Regions from separate parts of the Stenotrophomonas sp. GL_111 genome, predicted to be linked through region 1. Evidence: predicted binding sites of a transcription regulator. Region 1 holds the regulator's gene; the other holds the start of a gene.
The links. The regulator FliA, encoded in region 1, starts transcription of late flagellar genes. The targets are predictions, from matches to a motif close to TAAAGTTTNNCNNNCNNNGGCCGATAA.
Positions count from the first base shown of each region.

Region 2: the regulator FliA is predicted to act here: its motif matches at 1,840-1,866, upstream of AC3IPM_RS16985 (methyl-accepting chemotaxis protein).

Region 1 is NZ_CM174421.1:2,026,887-2,030,230, reverse strand. It holds gene AC3IPM_RS09330 (AAA family ATPase) at 1-143, shown strand, start outside; gene AC3IPM_RS09325 (MinD/ParA family ATP-binding protein) at 130-1,017, shown strand; gene AC3IPM_RS09320 (RNA polymerase sigma factor FliA) at 1,014-1,760, shown strand; gene cheY (chemotaxis response regulator CheY) at 1,777-2,169, shown strand; gene AC3IPM_RS09310 (protein phosphatase CheZ) at 2,169-2,783, shown strand; gene AC3IPM_RS09305 (chemotaxis protein CheA) at 2,788-3,344, shown strand, end outside.
Region 2 is NZ_CM174421.1:3,820,266-3,823,609, reverse strand. It holds gene AC3IPM_RS16995 (response regulator) at 15-752, shown strand; gene AC3IPM_RS16990 (ATP-binding protein) at 752-1,804, shown strand; gene AC3IPM_RS16985 (methyl-accepting chemotaxis protein) at 1,953-3,344, shown strand, end outside.

The sequences.
Region 1 (3,344 bases):
CGATCACCTGGGTCACCGATGGCCAGGACGTTCCTGAAGACCTGCACCGGGCCAGTGCGGCCAATCTTGTACTTCGCCTTGAAGATTTGCGCCGCGCGGCCGATATGCCCTGCAACCCGGAGTTGAACCATGCCGTCGCGTGAGTACGCCAAGCTGACCAAGACCTTCCCGCTGTCGGCTACCCGTAGCCAGCCGCTGGGCCCGGTCCGCACCATCGCCGTCACCGGCGGCAAGGGCGGCGTGGGCAAAACCAACGTTTCGGCCAATCTGGCCGTGGCGCTCGCCGACATGGGCAAACGCACCCTGCTGCTGGATGCCGACCTGGGCCTGGCCAACATCGATGTGATCCTGGGCCTGCAGCCCAAGGTGACCCTGGCCGACCTGGTCGCCGGGCGCTGCACGCTGGAGGAGGTCATCATCGAAGGCCCCGGTGGCGTGCTGGTGGTGCCGGCCGCGTCCGGTCGCCGCCACATGGCCGAGCTGGCCCCGGCCGAGCACGTGGGCCTGGTCAACGTGTTCTCCGAACTGGAGCGCGAGCTGGACATCATGGTGGTGGACACCGCGGCGGGCATCAATGACGGCGTGCTGACCTTCTGCCAGGCCGCCCAGGACACCGTGGTGGTGGTCTGCGACGAGCCGGCCTCGATCACCGATGCCTACGCCCTGATCAAGGTGCTCTCGCGCGAGCGCGGGGTGGACCGCATCCAGGTGGTGGCCAACATGGTGCGCGACCCCAACGAGGGCCGCGTGCTGTACGAGAAGCTGAGCCGGGTCTGCGAGAAGTTCCTCGCCGATGTCTCGCTGAACTACCTGGGCTGCGTGCCGCAGGACGACTGGCTGCGCCTGTCGGTGCAACGCCAGCAGCCGGTGGTGAAGGCCTACCCGTCCAGCCCGGCCGCACAGGCGATCATCGAGATCGCCCGCCGTACCGCCCGCTGGCAGGCCCCGACCGAGCCGCGCGGTGGCGTTGAATTCTTCCTGGAACGCATCCTCAAGCAACGCGGGGTGACCGCATGAAAGGCGCCGCACAATACAAAGAGGTGCAACGCACCGCCGCCAACGAGTGCATTGCCCAGCACTCCGACCTGGTCCGGCGCATCGCCCACCACCTGGCCGCGCGCCTGCCGGCCAGTGTCGAGGTCGATGACCTGATCCAGGCCGGCATGATGGGCCTGATCGAGGCCTCGCGCAGCTACGACGCCGACCAGGGCGCCTCGTTTGAAACCTATGCCTCGATCCGCATCCGCGGTTCGATGATCGACGAGATCCGCCGTGGCGACTGGGTGCCGCGCTCGGTACACCGGCGTGCCCGCGACGCTGCCTCCACCATCCGTCGGCTGGAGCAGAGCACCGGCCGCGCCGCCAGCGCCACCGAAGTGGCCGCGGCGATGGAGATGCCCCTGCCCGACTACCTGCGCCTGATGGAAGACGCCGCACGCGGCCAGGTACTCAGCCTGGAATCACGGATTGAAGACCAGGGCGAACTGGATACCGTCGCCCAGGGTGGCCCGACCCCGCAGCAGGTGCTGGAGCGCGGCGAATTCGGCCGCGAGCTGGGCAACGCGATCGGGCTGTTGCCGGAGCGCGAACAGCTGGTGCTGTCGCTGTACTACGAGCAGGAACTGAATCTGAAGGAGATCGGCGCGGTACTCGGTGTCAGCGAGTCGCGCGTCTGCCAGATCCATGGCCAGGCGGTATTGCGCCTGCGTGGCCGACTGAAGATCTTCGAGGCGGCCGACGCCGGCCTCGAAAACAATTAAGACCGAGGAAAGTGCTTTGAACAAGAACATGCGTATCCTGATCGTCGACGATTTTTCGACCATGCGTCGTATCGTCAAGAACCTGCTGGGCGATCTGGGCTTCACCAATACGGCCGAAGCCGAGGACGGGCATGCCGCGCTGGCGCTGTTGCAGAGCCAGCCGTTCGATTTCGTGGTCACCGACTGGAACATGCCGGTGATGACCGGTATCGACCTGCTCAAGGCGATCCGCGCCGATGCCAAGCTCAAGACCCTGCCGGTGTTGATGGTTACCGCTGAAGCCAAGCGCGAACAGATCATCGAAGCAGCCCAGTCCGGCGTCAACGGCTACATCATCAAGCCGTTCACCGCGCAGACCCTGGAAGAAAAGCTCGGCAAGATCTTCGAACGTCTGGCGGCGAGCGCCTGATGGAAACCCTCAGCGACAAATCCGCGCTGGTGCAGCGCCTGCAGGACGCCCTGGCCGCGCTGGAAAGCGGTGACGAGGCCGGCTGGCGCCAGGAGATCGACGCGCTGGCCGCACTGCGTACCCAGCCGATGATGGCCGGGCTGAACCGGCTTGCCCGCGAGCTGGGCCAGGCGCTGGGCGAACTGCCCAGCCTGCCCAGTGAAGCCGGCGAGCTGGACGATGCCTGCGCGCGTCTGGACCACGTGGTGGCGATGACCGAACAGGCCACCCACCGCACCCTGGACCTGGCCGAGGAATGCCGGGCGCTGACCGAACAGCTGCGCGCCAACGGGCTCACCCCCGACCAGGACCAGCAGCTGGACCGGATCCGCCACAACCTCACCGAAATCGCCCTGACCCAGAGCTACCAGGACCTGACCGGGCAGATCATCCGCCGTGTGGTCGGCATCGTGCGCCGGGTCCACGAAGGTTTTGGTGCGCTCGGCCTGCCGCCGCAGGATGACACCGCGCACAAGCGCGACAACGGCCTGGCCGGCCCGGCCGTGTCCGGGCTGGACCGCCATCAGGTGTCGCAGGTGGACGCCGACGACCTGCTTTCGGATCTGGGGCTGTAATCCTATGAGTGCTGTTCCAGACGATATTGCTGCCGACTTCATCCTCGAGGCCCAGGAGATCCTGGATCGCCTCGGCGAACAGCTGGTGTCGCTGGAGCAGTCGCCCCAGGACAGCGACCAGCTCAATGCGGTGTTCCGCGGCTTCCACACGCTCAAGGGCGGTGCCGGCTTCCTCGGCATCCAGGCCATGGTCGAACTGTGCCATGCCGCCGAGGAAACCCTCGGCATGGCGCGCTCGGGCAAGGCCACCCTGCAGGCGCATCACTTCGATGCCGCCCAGCAGTCGCTGGACTACCTGCAGTCGATGCTCGATTCGGTGTCGGCCGGTACCGAGCCTGGCTACGCACCGCCGGAGCTGATCGCCCAGTTCGACGTCAACGGCCCGGCTACCCCGGCCCCGGCCGCCGCCGTGGCTGCCCCCCTCAGCGGCGAGCTGATCACCGATGACGAGTTCGAAGCCCTGCTCGACCAGCTGCACGGCGGCGCCGCACCGACCGCGGTGGCCGCTGAAAAAAAAGCCGACGACGGCCTGATCGGCGAAGACGAATTCGAAGCCCTGCT
Region 2 (3,344 bases), 1.8 Mb from region 1:
ACTGGGCCCGACCCATGACTGTCCTCCACGGCACTGCCACGAACCCGTACCTGGTGGGACGACGCGCGATGATCGTCGAGGACGAGGCAGAGATCGCTGAGATCCTGCGCCGGTACCTGGAGCGCGCCGGGATGGTGTGCTGCCACGCGCTGCACGGCAGTGACGCGTTGGACCGCTCTGCCGCTTTTGACCCGGACGTGGTGATCCTGGACATCAACATGCCGGTGATGGACGGCTGGGCCTTCCTGGCCGACCTGCGCCGTGACACGCAGGTGCCGGTGATCGTGTTGACGGCGATGGATGGCGACGGCCACAAGCTGGCCGGGCTGGGCCTGGGGGCGGACGACTACGTGGTCAAGCCGTTCAATCCGGCCGAGGTGGTGGCGCGGGTCGCCGCCCTGCTGCGTCGTGCCGGCAGCCGCAGCGTAGCGGCGCAGGAGCGCGGCCTGAGCCTGGGTCGGCTGCGGATCAGCGACGATGCGCACAGCGCGCAGGTGCTCTGCGCCGACGGTGCGCACCTGCTGGTACTGACGCTCACCGAGTTCCGCCTGCTGCGTCACCTGGCGGCGCGGCCGAACCGGGTCTACAGCCGCGCCGAGCTCCTGGATGCCTGCTCGACCGACGCCCAGGCGCTGGAGCGCACCATCGACAGCCATGTCAGCAACCTGCGCCGCAAGCTCGAAGCGCTGGGGTTGTGTGGCGTACTGGAAGGCGTGCGTGGGGTCGGTTACCGCTACGGCGACGTGCGCTGATGGTCGCCTTCAGCCTGCGTACGATCATCGTGGCTTCGCTGGCGCTGACCACCATGGTGGTCACCTCCGGGGCGATCGTGTGGTCGCTGCTGTTCTATGGGATCACTGGTGACTACTACCCCGACCTGATCTCCGACAACATGATGCCGTCGCGGCTGGAATGGGGCTGGGTGGTGGTAACCGTGCTTGGCTCGGCTGGCTTCACCGCGCTGGTGGCGATGCGGTTGTCGCGGCGCCTGCTGGTGCCGTTGAACTCGGTGGCGGTGGGGCTGCGTGAACTGGCCCAGGGCAACTTCAAGGCGCGCGCGGTGGTGGCGGACCGTTCGATGGGCGAAGCGACGCTGCTGGTTGCCGACTTCAATGGCACGGCGCGCCGGCTGGAGTCGGCCGAGGCCGATCGCGCGTTCTGGAACGCGGCGATCGCCCACGAACTGCGCACCCCGCTGACCATCCTGCGCGGCAAGCTGCATGGTCTGGCCGATGGCGTGTACCAGCCCGATGCCGCCTGCCTGACCAGCCTGCTGGCGCAGGTGGAAGGACTGAACCGGCTGGTGGAAGACCTGCGCCTGCTCAGCCTGCAGGACAGCCACAACCTGCGCCTGCATTGTGAGCACCTGCCGCTGGCCGAACTCGTCGATGGCGTGGCCGAGGCACTGGGCGAAGGGTTGGCGGCGGCGGGGTTCCAGCTGCAGGTGCAGGCATCACCGGCACTGGTGCACTGCGACCGCGTCCGTATGCGCCAGGCGTTGTATGCGCTGCTGGAGAACGTCCGTGTGCACGCCGACCCCGGGCCGGTGCTGGTGCAGGCGGCGTGCTTCCCCGACTACTGCCAGATCGAGGTCCGTGATGCCGGGCCGGGCATCGATGAAGCGCAGGTACAGCGGCTGTTCGAGCCGTTCGAGCGCGGCGGGATCCTGGGCAGCACCCGCCCGCGCGGCACCGGGCTCGGGTTGCCGGTGGTACGGGCAATCGCGCGCGCGCACGGGGGCGAGTTGAGCGGTCATCGGCAGCCCACGGGCGGCTCGGTATTCCGGATCCGCTGGCCGCAGTAGCGCGGCCTACGCTGAACCCGGTCAGGAATCTGTCCTCAACATCGCCGCGCCAAGGCCGTTATCCAGCCCTGTACCGCAATGGAGTGCGTGTTGCCGTAGTGGCGCCTGACCGCGTCCGCTGACCCGTACTTTTTCCGGAACCGCCCCCATGCCTGCGTCCCGCTCTTCTGCCGCCAAGCGTCCCGGCAGCATCGCCCATCGGCTGATGCTGGGTACCGCCTTGATCGCCATGCTCTGCTTCGGTGTCACCGCCGCCATCAGCTACCACGAGGCCAGCCAGGCGCTGGTCGAGTCCTCGCGCCGCACCATGCAGAGCCAGGCCGACGCCGAGGCGCGCCGGGTGGGTGCCGAGCTGGCCAGTGCCTTCGCCACCAGCCAGGCGCTGGCCGACAGCCTGGTGGTGCAGCATGCCGCCGGCACGTTGTCGCGCGAGACCGCCGCACAGGTGCTGCAGCAGCAGCTGCACAGCCACCCGGAGTGGGTCGGCATGGGCACGCTGTGGGAGCCGCAGGCCTTCGATGGCAAGGACGCGGCGTTTGTCGATGCCGCTGCGCACGATGCCACCGGCCGCTTCATGAGCTACTGGTCCTGGCAGGACGGCGCGCCGGTGCAGGACGTGCTCAAGGGCTACGACGTGCCCGGCGATGGTGACTGGTACCTGCGCCCGCGTGCGTTGAAGCGGCAGACCGTGGCCGAACCGTACCGCTATGAAATCGCCGGCAAGCCGGTGCTGATGACCACGCTGTCCACGCCGGTGCTGGACCAGGGCGCGTTCCTGGGCGCGGTCACCGTGGATTTCGGCCTGGCCGCGTTGCAGCAGCGGCTGGCCGAGCTGCGCCCGATGGGCGAGGGCCGGGTCGAACTGATCTCGCCGGGTGGCATCGTGCTGGCCGCGCAGGATCCGCAGGAGATCGGCAAACGCCGCGACGATGCGGCCACCCGCGCGATCCTGGCGGCGGTCGGCGCGGACAAGCCGTATGAAGACTTCAACGTGGATGCGGCCGGCAAGGTGAAGGCCTACGTGCCGCTGCGCATCGGCAACAGCCAGGAGCGCTTCGCACTGGGCGTGGTGGTGCCGCATGCCCTGATCATCGCGCAGGCACGCGAGCTGCTGTGGATCATCCTGGCAGTGGGCCTGGGCGCGGCGCTGGTGCTCAGTGCCAGCGTCTACGTGCTGCTGCGCCGGCAGGCGATCCGCCCGCTGGCCGATGCGGTGCAATTGTCGGTGGAGGTGGCCGAAGGCCGCCTGGACACACCGCTGCCGCCATCGCGCAACGACGAAGTGGGCCGCCTGCTGGAGGCGATGCAGCGCATGCGCGGCCAGCTGCAGGCGGTGATGGCGGCGCAGTCGGACATGGCGCAGCGCCACGACGCAGGTGAACTGAGCTACCGCATGGACGCGGCGGCGTTCCCGGGCGCCTACGGTCGCATGGTGGAAGACAGCAACCAGCTGGTGGGGGCCAACATCGCCGTCACCCGGCGCCTGGTTGAAGTGATGCAGCGCTATGCGGTCGGCGACCTGTCCCAGGACATGGACCGC